One region of the Streptomyces sp. NPDC004126 genome, then DNA from elsewhere that is predicted to be linked to it. Evidence: riboswitches for the same ligand, from Rfam matches in the RefSeq annotation. Region 1 holds a riboswitch; each other region holds the start of a gene.
What was found. A riboswitch is a leader RNA that binds a small molecule or an ion and turns the genes downstream of it on or off. The one in region 1 is predicted to bind cyclic di-AMP.

Region 1 (4,964 bases):
GGCAGCAGGTCCGGGCGCTTGGCCTCGACGTGGTCGCCGGAGGACTCGCCGCGCAGCCGGCGGCCGATCCACGGGACGAGGTGCTCGCGCGCCCACTGGATGTTGTCGCGGGTCACGTCCACCGAGCCGCGCGGCGGGACGGGCGGCCAGGGCTGGTCCGGGTCGGCCGGCACCTCGTAGCCGAGGACCTGTGCGGCGCGCAGCGCGACGCGGGTGTGGCCTTCGGGTGAGAGGTGGAGCCGGTCGCCGTCCCAGGCCCGGCGGTCCTGGACGGTCTTGAGGGACCACAGGTCGAGCACGGGGCAGTCGTAGCGGTCGGCGATGGCGCGGACGTGGACGTTGTACGTCGCGATCTTGCCCCGCAGGTGCTTGAGGACCGGCACGCCCCGCGTGTCGAAGCCGGTCGTGATCATCACGAGGCCCACGGAGGCCTTGAGGTCGGCGAGGGCCGCCTCGAACCGCTCCGCGACGTCGTCCGGGTCGCTGCCGGGGCGGATGATGTCGTTGCCGCCCGCGCAGAAGGTGACGAGGTCGGGTGCGAGTTCCTTGGCTCTCGGGATCTGGTCGGCCACGATCTGGTCGAGTATTTTGCCGCGCACGGCCAGATTCGCGTACCGGAAGTCGTGCTCGTCGCGCTGATCTGCCAGGAGTACGGCGAGGCGGTCCGCCCAGCCGAGGTAAGAATCCCCGGGTCCCGGGTCCCCCACGCCTTCGGTGAAGCTGTCCCCGATCGCCGCGTACGAGCCGATGGTCTTCAGTGTCGTCTTCGTCGCTGCCACAGGACAGCATCCTTCACCTTGGCAACCAACCTACGCCAACGTAATGAGGGGTTGACGGGCCGTGATCTATACCACGCGGGGGATAAGGAATAAGTACACGCGGAGCCGGGACCCCCCTCGGGTCCCGGCTCCGCGCGCGTCCTCGTGCCGACGGCGGGTGCCGTCAGATGCTCACGCCCTTGGAGCGGAGGTAGGCGAGCGGGTCGATGTCCGAGCCGTAGGACGGGCCGGTGCGGATCTCGAAGTGGAGGTGCGGGCCGGTCACGTTGCCGGTCGCGCCGGAGAGGCCGACGGTCTGCCCGCCGGTGACGCTCTGGCCCACGGAGACGGAGAGCGAGGAGAGGTGGCCGTACTGGGAGTACTTGCCGTCGGCGTGCTTGATGACGACCTCGTTGCCGTACGCGCCGCCCCAGCCTGCGGAAACCACGGTGCCCGCGCCGACGGCCCGGACGGTGGTGCCGGTGCTCGCGATGAAGTCGACGCCGGTGTGGTAGCCGGAGGACCACATGGCGCCGCTCGTGCGGTACTGGGTGGAGACGCCGCCGCCGACGGGGGCGGTGAAGCCGGACGCCGCGGCGGGCGCGGCGGGGGCGGCGGGGGCGGAGGCCTTCTCGCTCTTGGCGGCGGCGCCGGAGCCCTGGGCGGCCGCGCCGCCGGAAGTGCGGCCGGGCTTGCCGGTGGTGGCCTTGCCCGCGGCCTTCGGGGCCTGGGCCTTGCCGCCCACGCCCTCGGGCGCGGCCGGAGCGTCGCTGGAGGATTCCTCGACCGGGGCCGCAGGGGCCTTCGGGGCGGGGGCCGCGCCCTGGCCGCCGACGAGGTTCAGCTTCAGGCCCGGGTGGATGAGGGAGGGGTCGGCGCCGACGGCCTCGCGGTTGTCGGCGTACAGCTGCTCCCAGCCGCCCTCGATGTGGCGCTCGGCGGCGATCTTGGAGAGGTAGTCGCCGGGCACGACCGTGTAGACGCCGGGCGCGGCGGCCGCGGGCGCGGTGGCGGGGGCCGCGGTGCGGAGGGCCTCCGGGGCCTGCGCGCTCTGGGCGGGGACGGACGCGGCCGGGGCCGCGTTGGCGCCGGCGGCACCCATCAGCGGGAGCGCGAGGGCCGCTCCGCCGGTTCCGGCGACGGCGAAGCCGCGGGATATCGAACGGGACTTCGGACGGCGGTGCTTACCCTTTGCGGGCATGGCGAATTCCTCTCCGGCGCCTGCGAGGTGAGCTGTCGGGTTCGGACTGGAGATGTCCGGCCGTACGTGCGGAGCACGGGTTCGGCTTCACCCCTAGCTGCGCCGGAAATGATCCGGAACAGCGGCCTACCTGGTTCCCCCGCTCCTGCCGCGCGCGATGGTCGGGTGCGGTTCCCGGGCGGCGGCAGGATTAGGCGGTCCACCCGGATCGATCGCGAAGGTAATCGAGCGGGGCGCCGGGCAACAAGCCGCGAATTCCCTGACGGATTCGCAGATATGGGGGATCAATGGAATTCCGGTCACCCTGCGTCCATTCCGCACCATCAACAACCGCTCTCACAAGGCAATTCGGTCCCCGCGATCAGGCACGCACGGTCACCGTATGATCTGGCTCACGGGGCCGGGCCCGATCTCGCCTCCACATATGGCAAGTTGTTCCCAACCGGACCAATTCGGACACCACGGACCCACGCGGAGGAGTACACGTGACCCAGCAGATACCCCAGCCCCTTCCGGCCGGACCCGAACGCGGCACGGAGATGACGGGAGTGCGCAACTTCCGTGACGTGGGCGGGTTGCCGACCACGGACGGACGGAGGGTCAGGCCGGGACGACTGTTCCGAAGCGGACATCTGGCGCATGCCACCGAAACCGATACAGAGTTCCTCGCTTCGCTGGGGCTGCACACCGTCTTCGACTTCCGCAACGGAGCGGACCACGCGCTGGAGGGCCCGGACGTCGAACTGCCGGGTGTACGCAACGTGAACATCCCGCTGACGGATCCGGCCGACGGCCGGGAGTTCTGGAAGATGGTCCGCGAGGGCGAGCTCGACCAGCTCCGCGGCCTCCTGGGCGAGGGCCGGGCCGCCGCCCGCATGACGGACTCGTACCGCACGATCATCCGCACCCGCACCGCCGAACACAGCCGCGTCGTGCACGCGCTCGCGCTGGACAGCGTGCCGGCGCTGATGCACTGCGCCGCCGGCAAGGACCGGGCCGGGCTGTCGGTCGCCGTGACGCTGCTCGCGCTGGGCGTGGAGCGCGAGGCGATCGTGGCGGACTACCTGGAGTCCAACGTCCCGCACAACCGCTACCGGGTGCGCCGGGGCAGCGACGCGCCCGAGGCCCGCTCCCCCGAGGTGATGGAGCTGCTGGCGCCGCTGTTCGACGCCCGCGCGGAGTACCTGCTCGCGGCCTTCGCGGTCATCGACGAGCAGTGGGGCGGGGTGGAGCGCTACCTCGCCGAGGGGCTCTCGCTCGCACCCGAGTCCCTGGACCGGCTGCGGGACCGGCTCCTGGAGGGCTGACCCCCGGACGGCCGGAGGGGGCCCGTCCGGGCCCCCTCCGGCGCCGCCGCGCCTCAGCGGTTGCCGACCGCCTGCTTCACCAGGGTCCGCCCGAAGTCCCACATCAGGGCGCCCCCGCCGTGCGCCTCGTCCATGACCTCCTGGAAGGCCCCGACGAAGCGCTCCACGTCCGCCTCGTCCACGATGAGCGGCGGGATCAGCTTGATGACCTCCAGGTGGTCCCCGGAGACCTGGGTGAGGATCCGGTGCCTGCGCAGCAGCGGCACCACGACCATCTGCGCGAACAGGCCCTTGCGGGCCGCCTGGAGCATCGCCCACCGGCTGCGCAGCCCCAGCGAGGAGGGCCTGCCGAACTCGATGCCGATCATCAGTCCGCGCCCGCGCACCTCGTGCAGCAGCTCGTACCGGTCCACGAGCGCCGCCAGGCGTCCGCGCAGCAGGTCTCCCACGGCCCGGGCGTTGGCCACGACCTGCTCGTCCTCCATGACGGACAGGACCGCGAGGCCCGCCGCCATCGCCTGGGCGTTGGAACCGAAGCTGGCGGAGTGCACCAGCACCCGGTCCATGGACGAGTAGACCTTCTGGAAGATCCAGTCCTTGCCCAGGGTCGCGCCGACGGGCACGTACCCGCCGGAGAGGGCCTTGGCGACGCACACCAGGTCCGGTTCCACGCCCGGCTCGTGCTGGTACGCGTAGAAATCGCCGGTCCGTCCGAGGCCGGTCTGCACCTCGTCGGCGATGAGCAGGGCCTTGTGCCGGTGCAGCAGTTCCTGCGCGGCGCGCAGGAATCCGGGCGGGGCGGCGTGCACCCCCTTGCCCTGGACCGGCTCGACCACGAAGGCGGCCACGTCCCCGCGCGCGAGTTCGCGTTCCAGCGCCGCCAGGTCCCCGAGGGCGATCTTCGTGTCCGGGAGCAGCGGGGCGAAGCCGTCGCGGAAGCCGCCTTCTCCGTTGACCGACAGCGAGCCGGTGGTCAGCCCGTGGAAGGCGTGGTCGCAGTAGAGGATCCTGGGCCGCCCGGTGGCGTACCGGGCGAACTTCAGGGCGGTCTCCACCGCCTCGGTGCCGCTGTTGCCGAAGAAGACCCGGTCGAGGTGCGGGCTGTACGACAGCAGCTTCTCGGCCAGCAGGCCGGGCAGCGGCTGGCAGTCGAAGCGGGTGAGGTCGGCGAGCTGGGCGTCCAGGACGTCGTGCAGGGCCCGGCGGACGACCGGGTGGTGCCGGCCCAGGCCCATCACCCCGAAGCCGGCCAGCATGTCAAGGTAGTCGTTGCCCTCGTCGTCCCAGAAGTGGGCGCCCTCGGCCCGCACGTAGACCTTGTCGAAGCCGATGGTGTGCAGCATGCGGGGCAGCTGGTGGTTGAGGTGGCGGGCGTGCAGCTCGTAGCGCTCCCCGCCGCGCTCGGCGAGCAGCGCGGCGAGGTCGAAGCCCCGCCGCGCTCCCTGTCCGCCGGTCATGCCGACGCGTCCCGGTTGCCCGCCACGGTCTCCCGGGCGGCGCGCAGGGACTCCTTGAGGGAGCCCATGGTGGCGAGGACGGCGGTGGGCTCGTAGCCGCAGTGCGCCATGCAGTTGGCGCAGCGCGGGTCCTTGCCGCGGCCGTACTTGCTCCAGTCGGTGTCCTCGATGAGTTCCCGGTACGTGGGCACGTAGCCGTCGCTCATCAGGTAGCAGGGGCGCTGCCAGCCGAAGAGCGAGT
Region 2 (4,964 bases), on a different contig from region 1:
CCCTACGGACCTGCGCTGGCGCGGCGGGCTCATCATGCGGGGCCTGCGCACCCTCCCCGTCCGCTTCACAGTCCCGAACGGTTGAGGGCGCGGACGGCGCCGGACTGACCGGAAGTCAGTCCGCACATCCGTCCACCGTCGAACTTGTGACATCCGTTCGAAGGCGGCTAGGTTCTGCCGTTACCCCGCCGTTATGCGAAAGGTGCAGCCTCATGCTTCCCGGGAACGGCCGCCACAGACGCCCCCGCCAGGTACCCGCGATCGTCGTCACCGCAGGAGTCACCGGCTCCGCGCTGGCCATGCCGCTGCTCGCCGCCACAGGTGCGAACGCGGCCGACACCGCCACGTGGGACAAGGTCGCCGACTGCGAGAGCGGCGGCACCTGGAGCGCGAACTCCGGCAGCGGCGCCTACGGCGGCCTGCAGTTCACCCTGGAGCAGTGGCGCAACGCCGGAGGACTCGCGTACGCGGAGCGCCCCGACCTCGCCAGCCGCTCGCAGCAGATCGCGGTCGCCGAGCGCGTGCTGGCCTCCCAGGGCCCCCAGGCCTGGCCGCTGTGCTCCGCCTCGGCCGGGCTGACCCAGCAGGGCCCCGCGCCCGAGGTGGACCCGGGCGACAAGCTGGAGCCCGGCCCCGTCGCGCCCACCAAGGGCCGGCCCGACGGCTCGGTGCCGAACGCGGGCAAGGGCAAGCCCTCCACGGACTTCGGGGCCCCGACCCCGGCGCCGGGCACCCCGTCCAACCCGAGCGGGCTGCCGGACTACCCGCTGGGCCCCTCCAGCGGACTGCCCGTCATGCCCGAGCCGGACTTCACGGTCCAGCCCACGACGCCCGGCACGCCCACGCCCACGACGCCCGGCACGCCCACGCCGGGCACGCCCACGCCCACGGCGCCGGGCACCCCGACCGCTCCGGGCGCCACCCCGACGGCCCCGGCCACCCCGGGGGCCACTCCGGCCCCGGGCGCCACGCCCACCGCCCCGGCCACCCCGGGCGCCACGGCGGGCACCCCGGCCGACGCGGCGGCGGACGGCTCGGGCAAGCACCGCGGCCCGGCCGCCATCGAGGTGCCGGCGGCGCCTGGCACGGCGTCAGCACCCGCCGCGGACCCCGTCTACACCGTGAAGCCGGGCGACAGCCTTTCGGACATCGCGAAGGCCAAGGGCGTCCAGGGCGGTTGGGGCGAGCTCTACAAGGCCAACGAGCAGGTCATCGGTGGGGACGCGGACCTCATCAAGCCCGGGCAGAACCTGGATCTAACCAAGAAATAGTGGGCAGTTCGGACATCCATTAAGAGTTGAATGTCCGTTATCGCCAAATGAGACATGCATCTCTTCCGGACAACTGGCGTGTCTCGTTCCGGAACTGTTGCAAACACCCCTCTCACCTGCGCAAACGTGCTCCCGAGAGAGGCAAGTAGGCCGGTTTCTCCCCAAAATCGCACGTTGAACATCGGGGAGAGACCTGTCTACCTTCTGAATCGCTCGCCACCGCGGGCTCCTTCGACCGCATCGCCGAATCCTGCCGGCGGACGGAGGGAACAGTCGTCGCGCAAGCGCCGAAGGCAGGAGCGGGGGAACCAAGGTAGGCGCCGGGAAAGGCCGTTGAGAGACGGCCCGCGTACCGGCTAGGGGTGAAGACACGCGCCGCGCCGCGTGACCGGGCAACTCATCCGCCCGAACCCGACAGCTCACCTCGAAGGCGTCGGTGAGGAGAACTCCATGCTGCTTTCCGGCAAGGGCAAGCACCGCCGCGGCTCCAAGGCCGTCCGCATCGTCACGCTCGCCGGTGTCGCCGGTGTCGCCGTCGCGGCCCCGCTGATGGCCGCCGGCACCGCCAGCGCCGCCACCGCGGCCGAGTGGGACAAGGTCGCCGCCTGCGAGTCCGGCGGCAACTGGTCCATCAACACGGGCAACGGCTACTACGGCGGCCTGCAGTTCTCGTCCTCCACGTGGGCCGCGTACGGCGGCAAGGCGTACGCCGCGCAGGCCAACCAGGCCACCAAGGGCCAGCAGATAGCCATCGCCGAGAAGGTCCTCAAGGGCCAGGGCAAGGGCGCCTGGCCGTCCTGCGGCGTCGGCCTGTCCAACTCCTCGTACAACGGCGGCGGTTCGACCACCCCGGCCAAGCCGAAGCCCGAGACGAAGCCGGCCCCGGCCAAGCCCGCTCCGGCCAAGCCGGCCCCGGCGAAGCCCGCCCCGGCGAAGCCGTCCACCCCGAAGACCGAGACCGAGACCAAGGGCTCCGGCTCCGGCTCCGGCAACTGGACCCCGGGCAAGCCGTCGACCCCGAAGGCCGAGACCCCGCAGACGGGCAACGGCACCTACACGGTCAAGGAAGGCGACACCCTCGGCACCATCGCCGACGCCAACAAGGTCAAGGGCGGCTGGGAGAAGCTCTTCGAGCTCAACAAGGACACCGTCTCCGACGCCGACCTGATCTTCCCGGGTCAGAAGCTGAAGCTCGGCTGAACGTCCGCGTAACTCTCGCGGCACCCCGCAGCATCCCCACCGCCCGGCGCGTATCCCCCCACGCGCCGGGCGGCGGCGTGTCGTCCGCCGGTCACCGCATTCCGGAACCGGAGCACCGGCTTCCGTCGTCTGACCCCCCGGCACACGCGTTGAATCAAGGGTCCTATGTCCCGGAAGACGGGTATTCGGACCCTTTTTCGTCCCAGGAGCCGGGCGGTCGGGCAGCCCACACCCCGGAGCCGGTTAGGCTCTAGTCGGCAGGGCCGTCCCACGGCCCACACGCCACCGCACACCCAGCGTCACATCCCAGAAGGAGATGCTCGTGCCGTCCATCGACGTCGTCGTAGCCCGGGAAATCCTGGACTCCCGAGGCAACCCCACGGTCGAGGTCGAGGTGGGCCTCGACGACGGCAGCACCGGCCGTGCTGCCGTTCCGTCCGGCGCCTCCACCGGTGCCTTCGAGGCCATCGAGCTCCGTGACGGTGACCCCAACCGTTACATGGGCAAGGGCGTGGAGAAGGCCGTCCTCGCCGTCATCGAGCAGATCGGGCCGGAGCTCGTCGGCTACGACGCCACCGAGCAGCGCCTGATCGACCAGGCCATGTTCGACCTCGACGCCACCGACAACAAGGGCTCGCTCGGCGCCAACGCCATCCTCGGCGTCTCCCTCGCCGTCGCGCACGCCGCGTCCGAGGCCTCGGACCTGCCGCTCTTCCGCTACCTCGGCGGCCCGAACGCGCACCTGCTGCCCGTTCCGATGATGAACATCCTCAACGGTGGGTCGCACGCCGACTCCAACGTCGACATCCAGGAGTTCATGATCGCCCCGATCGGCGCGGAGTCCTTCTCCGAGGCCCTGCGCTGGGGTGCCGAGGTCTACCACACCCTCAAGAAGGTCCTGCACAACAAGGGCCTCTCCACCGGCCTGGGCGACGAGGGCGGCTTCGCCCCGAACCTGGAGTCCAACCGCGCCGCGCTCGACCTCATCATCGAGGCCGTCAAGCAGGCCGGCTACACCCCGGGCAAGGACATCGCGCTCGCGCTCGACGTCGCCGCGTCCGAGTTCTACAAGGACGGCAAGTACGAGTTCGAGGGCCAGTCCCGCTCGGCCGCCGAGATGACCGACTACTACGCCGAGCTCGTCGAGGCGTACCCGCTCGTCTCCATCGAGGACCCGCTCTTCGAGGACGACTGGGCCGGCTGGAAGACCATCACCGACCGCCTGGGCTCCAAGGTCCAGATCGTCGGCGACGACCTCTTCGTCACCAACCCCGAGCGCCTCGCCCGCGGCATCGAGGAGGGCTCCGCGAACGCCCTGCTCGTGAAGGTGAACCAGATCGGCTCCCTCACCGAGACCCTCGACGCCGTCGAGATGGCCCAGCGCAACGGCTTCAAGTGCATGATGTCGCACCGCTCCGGCGAGACCGAGGACGTCACCATCGCCGACCTCGCCGTCGCCGTGAACTGCGGTCAGATCAAGACCGGCGCCCCGGCCCGCTCGGACCGCGTCGCCAAGTACAACCAGCTGCTGCGCATCGAGGAGATCCTCGACGACGCCGCCGTGTACGCCGGCCGCAGCGCCTTCCCGCGCTTCAAGGGCTAATCGCGCTCAGCCTCCGTACGTCCCCGCACTCGGTCCCGTACCGTGTGCGGGGACGTATTGCGTAGCACGCGCACAGGGGAGGCGGGGCCATGGCCGGGAACCGGGATCGGTTCTCCACCTTCTCGACGGCGACCCGGCTCAAGCAGCTCGGCGAGCGGACCGCGGCCCACGTCTACCGCTCGCAGTCCCGCCGGCACATCCGCCGCAGCCGGCTCACCGGCCGCGCGGCACTGCTGGTCCTCGTCCTCTGTACGCTGGTCGTCGCCCTCGCGTATCCGATGCGCCAGTACGTCTCCCAGCGCTCGGAGATCACGGACCAGCAGCGGGCCGCCGACACCGCGCGCAAGCGCCTCGAACAGCTCCGCGACGAGAAGGCCCGCTGGCAGGACCCCGCCTACGCGGAGCAGCAGGCGCGCAGGCACCTGCACTTCCTGCGCCCGGGGGAGATCGGCTACATCATGACCGACCCCGGGGCCGCGGCCCCGGATCACCGACGCGGCGGCCAGGACGGTTCCGACCGCCCCTGGTACTCCAACGTCTGGGACGGCGTCGACAAGGCCGACCGCCCCGGCGAATGACCCACTGACCCAACCCATCACGCACGACCGAACGAAGAGACTTCCTCCAGGCATGCAGACGCCCCCGCCCCAGACCGACCGGACCGAGCCGACCGACGCGGACATCGAGGCGTTCGAGCAGCAGCTCGGCCGCCCCCCGCGCGGGCTGCGCGCCATCGCGCACCGCTGCCCCTGCGGCCAGCCGGACGTCGTCGAGACCGCACCCCGGCTGCCCGACGGCACCCCCTTCCCCACGCTGTACTACCTGACGTGCCCGCGCGCGGCCTCCGCGATCGGCACGCTGGAGGCCAACGGCGTCATGAAGGAGATGCA
Region 3 (4,964 bases), on a different contig from region 1:
GCAAGCAGCCGCCGCGCGACGGCTCCCTCCCGGAGGTCATGGGCGGGCAGCTCCGCGAGGAGATCGTCGAGGAGGTCCCGGCGCGTGCGCTGATGGCCGCCTACCGCCTGCCGCACGACGGCACCCGCGAGTGCGACGCCGCCGACGTGGCGCTGACCGTGCTGGGCGGCGGCGAGTCCTCCCGCCTGCACAACCGCCTGGTGCGCCGTGACCAGACGGCCGTGGCGGCCGGGTTCGGCATGCTGCGCCTGGCCGGCGCGCCCTCGCTGGGCTGGCTGGACGTCAAGACCTCCAGCGGCGTCGAGGTGCCCGCCATCGAGGCGGCCGTCGACGAGGAGCTCGCGCGGTTCGCCGCCGAGGGCCCGACGGCCGAGGAGATGGAGCGCGCCCAGGCGCAGCTGGAGCGCGAATGGCTGGACCGGCTGGGCACCGTGGCCGGCCGCGCCGACGAACTGTGCCGCTTCGCGGTGCTGTTCGGCGACCCCCAGCTCGCCCTGACCGCCGTCCAGCGGGTGCTGGACGTCACCGCCGAGGAGGTGCAGGCCGTGGCCGCGGCCAGGCTGCGCCCCGACAACCGCGCGGTGCTGGTCTACGAGCCGCTGGGCGGCGCCGGGGCCCACGAGACCGAGCAGCACGACGAGAACGAGGGGGCGGAGCAGTGAGCGACACCGCAGCCGTCACGATGACCTTCCACCCGCGGCCGCAGGCCGGCGAGGCGAAGCCGTGGGCCTTCCCGGCCCCGGAGCGCTCCACGCTCCCCAACGGCCTGACCCTGCTGCGCTGCCACCGCCCCGGCCAGCAGGTGGTGGCGGTCGAGGTCAACCTCGCCGCCCCGCTGGACGCCGAGCCCGAGGGCCTCGACGGGGTGGCCACCATCATGGCCCGCGCCCTGTCGGAGGGCACCGACAAGCACTCCGCCGAGGAGTTCGCCGCCGAGCTGGAGCGCTGCGGCGCCACCCTCGACGCCCACGCCGACCACCCCGGCCTGCGGGTCTCCCTGGAGGTCCCGGCCTCCCGGCTGCCGAAGGCGCTCGCCCTGCTCGCCGAGGCCCTGAGGGCGCCCGCCTTCGCCGACGGCGAGGTCGACCGCCTGGTGCGCAACCGGCTCGACGAGATCCCGCACGAGCTGGCCAGCCCGCAGCGCCGCGCCGCCAAGGAGCTCTCCAAGGAGCTGTTCCCGGCCTCGCTGCGCATGTCCCGCCCGCGCCAGGGCACCGAGGAGACGGTCGCGCGGATCGACTCCGGGGCCGTGCGCGCCTTCTACGAGGCCCACGTACGCCCCTCCACCGCCACCGCGGTGGTCGTCGGCGACCTGACCGGCATCGACCTGGACGCGCTGCTGGCGGACACCCTGGGCGCCTGGACGGGCGACACCGCCCCGGCCCGTCCCGTGCAGCCGGTGACGGCCGACGACACGGGCCGCGTGGTCATCGTGGACCGGCCGGGCGCGGTCCAGACGCAGCTGCTGATCGGCCGGATCGGGCCGGACCGGCACGACATCGTCTGGGCCCCGCAGGTGCTCGGCACCTACTGCCTCGGCGGCACCCTCACCTCGCGCCTGGACAAGGTGCTGCGCGAGGAGAAGGGCTACACCTACGGCGTGCGCGCCTTCGGGCAGGTGCTGCGCTCCACCGCGGACGGCAAGGGCGCCTCGATGCTCGCCATCAGCGGTTCGGTGGACACCCCCAACACGGGTCCGGCGCTGGAGGACCTGTGGAAGGTGCTGCGGACCCTCGCGGAGGGCGGGCTGACCGACGCCGAGCGGGACGTGGCGGTGCAGAACCTGGTGGGCGTGGCCCCGCTGAAGTTCGAGACGGCCGCCTCCGTCGCCGGCACGCTCGCCGACCAGGTCGAGCAGGAGCTGCCGGACGACTACCAGGCGCGGCTGTACGCGCGGCTGGCCGAAACCGGTACGGCGGAGGCCACTTCGGCCGTGGTGAACGCCTTCCCGGTGGACCGTCTGGTCACCATCCTGGTGGGCGACGCCGCGCAGATCGAGGAGCCCGTCCTGGCGCTCGGGATCGGTGAGGTCACCGTCGTCTCCAACTGAGCGGCGCGAGGCCCGAGACGGGCCGTGGTCCGGCCCGTTTCCAGGGGGCTCCGGTGGAACATCCACCGGAGCCCCCTTTGTCCGTTTGGTGGCGTGGTTGCAGGTATGCGGTGTGGCGTACGCAACAAAACCGCTCGTCTGTTTGGCGATTGACTGATGATCCGCCTAGCGTCGGCCGTGCTGTTCGTCAGTTGTAACCGCCGCACCCGCGGCACCGGACAGCGATCGCCGAGTCCCCGTCAGGCGCGAGCCTGGGGAGCCGGGGACCCACATGTCCCTGGGGTGAATCGGACCCCCTCGCCAGAGGAGGCCCGTAGGAGACCTTCCTGCTCCGAACCCGTCAGCTAACCCGGTAGGCGAGAGGGAAGGAAAGGATCACCCCCTTCATGGCGTTTGGCAGTCGTGCCGCCGGTTCTGGTAAGCACCGTGGTTCCAGCCGTCTGAGCCGCAAGACCGCCGGCTTCGCCGGCGTCGCCGCCCTCGCCACCACGGGCGTGGTCGGCACCCTGGCCGCTCCGGCCTTCGCGGCGGACAACAGCAGCGCACCGTCCATGGAGGACACCGGTCAGAACGCGATCGTCGTCGCCGACGGTCTGCAGGACGACATCGAGGTCCAGGCCGCCACCCAGCAGAGCGCCGCCGAGGCCGCCGCCGCGCAGGCGCAGGCCGAGGCCGAGGCGAAGACGCGGGCCGCCGAGGCCAAGCGCACCGCCGAGGCCAAGGAGAAGGCCGAGCGCGAGGCAGCCGAGAAGGCCGCCGAGGAAGAGGCCCGCAAGCGCCTCAACACCTTCGTCTCCCCGATCGACGGCTCGTACGTCAGCACCCAGTACGGCGCGGGCGGCGGCATGTGGTCCTCCGGCAGCCACACGGGCATCGACTTCCACGCCGACTCCGGCACCTCCGTCCACGCCGTGGGCGCGGGCACCGTCGTCGAGGCCGGCTGGGGCGGCGCGTACGGCAACAACGTCGTCATCCGCCACAACGACGGCACCTACACCCAGTACGGCCACATGAGCTCGCTGAGCGTCTCCGCCGGCGAAACGGTTACCCCGGGCCAGCAGATCGGCCTGTCGGGCTCCACCGGCAACTCCAGCGGCCCGCACCTGCACTTCGAGGCCCGCACCGGCGCCACGTACGGCACGGACATCAACCCGCTGACGTACCTGCGCAACCACGGCGTGGGCATCTGACCCGCACGCACGCAGCGCGCTTCACCGAAGAAGGCCCCGGCTCACAGAGCCGGGGCCTTCTCCGTATTTCCAGCCCTGTTTCCAGCCCTGTTTCCGACCCCGCTCGGAATTCACCGCGATGTGCAATAGAGTCGCAGCACGGCCACGGTAAACCGAACCGAAACCAGCGGAGGTCCGGCCTTGCGTATTCCGGCGCACGCGGTGTGCACAGCGATTCGCGACGACATCGTCTCCGGTTTCTTCGGGCCGGGCGGCCGGCTGACCGAGGAGGTGCTCGCCCGCCGCTACGGGGTCTCGCGCGTCCCGGTCCGCGAGGCGCTGCGGACCCTGGAGTCCGAGGGCTTCGTCACCACGCGGCGGCACGCGGGCGCCTGCGTCGCCGAGCCGACCGCGCAGGAGGCCGCCGACCTGCTGGAGCTGCGGATGCTGCTGGAGCCGCTCGCCGCCTCCCGGGCCGCCCGCCGGCGCACCGACGGCCACCTCAAGGTGCTGCGCGGACTGGTCAGGCTGGGCCGGGAACGGGCCGGCCGGGCCCAGGGGGAGGACCTGCGCTCCCTGGGGAGCTGGTTCCACGAGACGCTGGCCCAGGCCTCGGCGAGCCCGGGGCTGATCGCCCTGCTGACCCAGACCCGGCACAAGATCGCCTGGATGTACGTGGTGGACGCGCCCGCGCAGCCCGCGGAGTGCTGGGCCGAGCACGCCGCCATCGTGGACGCCGTCGCGCGCGGCGACGCGGAGCGGGCCAGGGCGCTGACCGCGCTGCACGCGCAGCGGTCGGCGGGGGCGCACCGGCCCAGGGTGAGGAATCCGCAACCTGCCGTAAACGCGGCGAGCTCTCCGAATTAACAATTCCCGTATACAACAGAGGGATATTCTCGTCCGTCCGTCCGTCCGTCCGTCCGTCCGTCCGTCCGTCCGTCCGCCGGCCCGTCCGGGCGGCGGTTTAATTCCCGTCCGCTTTCATTCCGCCGCGTTCCGGCCGCCTCCCGGCGCGCCGAATTCCCGGATTCCCCGAACGGGAAAACGCGGAAGCCGCAGCCCCCGGGGTGGTGGGGACTGCGGCTTCCGGTCTACCGGACCCGAAGGGTCTGACGGTCTCAGACGGTCTCGGGGAGCTCTTCGAGGCCCTCGGCGACCAGCTTCGCGAGGCGGTCGAGCGCGGCGTCCGCACCCTCGGCGTCGGAAGCCAGGACGATCTCCTCGCCGCCCTGGGCGCCCAGGCCCAGGACCGCCAGCATCGACGCGGCGTTGACGGGGTCGCCGCCGGCCTTCGCGATGGTCACCGGGACTCCGGAGGCGGTGGTCGCCCGGACGAAGATCGAGGCGGGACGAGCGTGCAGGCCCTCGGCCCAGCCGACGTTGACGCGGCGCTCTGCCATGGTGATGCCCTTCAGGTTCTACGGGTTGTCTAGACCAGTCTCTCACGCCGTCCGGAATGCTCGGACCGACCTTCGGCCCGTATCCACCGCCGTTCGACCCTCCCCAGCTTGCACTGGTTCGCCCCGGTGTGCCGCATTCGCCGCGCGCTCGCCGAACGGGCCTCCCACCGCACCCGCACACCCGGCCGGACCGCCCCTTAAGGTGGCCCCATGACCACCGCGTCGGACCCCTCGTACCCGGCCCACTGGGAAGCGGACGTCGTGCTGCGCGACGGCGGCACCGCCCGGATCCGCCCCATCACCACCGAGGACGCGGGCCGCCTGGTCAGCTTCTACGAACAGGTC

Region 2: another riboswitch for cyclic di-AMP. It lies ahead of ACQKM2_RS19405 (transglycosylase family protein); the one in region 1 lies ahead of ACQKM2_RS03920 (peptidoglycan DD-metalloendopeptidase family protein).
Region 3: another riboswitch for cyclic di-AMP. It lies ahead of ACQKM2_RS26705 (M23 family metallopeptidase); the one in region 1 lies ahead of ACQKM2_RS03920 (peptidoglycan DD-metalloendopeptidase family protein).

The regions. Positions count from the first base shown of each region.
Region 1 is NZ_JBNNPF010000002.1:300,924-305,887, forward strand. It holds gene ACQKM2_RS03915 (SGNH/GDSL hydrolase family protein) at 1-779, opposite strand, end outside; gene ACQKM2_RS03920 (peptidoglycan DD-metalloendopeptidase family protein) at 943-1,959, opposite strand; cyclic di-AMP (ydaO/yuaA leader) riboswitch at 1,964-2,126, opposite strand; gene ACQKM2_RS03925 (tyrosine-protein phosphatase) at 2,445-3,266, shown strand; gene ACQKM2_RS03930 (aspartate aminotransferase family protein) at 3,320-4,723, opposite strand; gene hpnH (adenosyl-hopene transferase HpnH) at 4,720-4,964, opposite strand, start outside.
Region 2 is NZ_JBNNPF010000019.1:13,330-18,293, reverse strand. It holds gene ACQKM2_RS19415 (cytochrome P450 family protein) at 1-85, shown strand, start outside; gene ACQKM2_RS19410 (transglycosylase family protein) at 213-1,271, shown strand; cyclic di-AMP (ydaO/yuaA leader) riboswitch at 1,547-1,719, shown strand; gene ACQKM2_RS19405 (transglycosylase family protein) at 1,722-2,471, shown strand; gene eno (phosphopyruvate hydratase) at 2,788-4,074, shown strand; gene ACQKM2_RS19395 (FtsB family cell division protein) at 4,164-4,652, shown strand; gene ACQKM2_RS19390 (DUF501 domain-containing protein) at 4,705-4,964, shown strand, end outside.
Region 3 is NZ_JBNNPF010000032.1:12,276-17,239, reverse strand. It holds gene ACQKM2_RS26715 (M16 family metallopeptidase) at 1-662, shown strand, start outside; gene ACQKM2_RS26710 (M16 family metallopeptidase) at 683-2,050, shown strand; cyclic di-AMP (ydaO/yuaA leader) riboswitch at 2,267-2,424, shown strand; gene ACQKM2_RS26705 (M23 family metallopeptidase) at 2,437-3,240, shown strand; gene ACQKM2_RS26700 (GntR family transcriptional regulator) at 3,421-4,086, shown strand; gene ACQKM2_RS26695 (HPr family phosphocarrier protein) at 4,338-4,619, opposite strand; gene ACQKM2_RS26690 (GNAT family N-acetyltransferase) at 4,830-4,964, shown strand, end outside.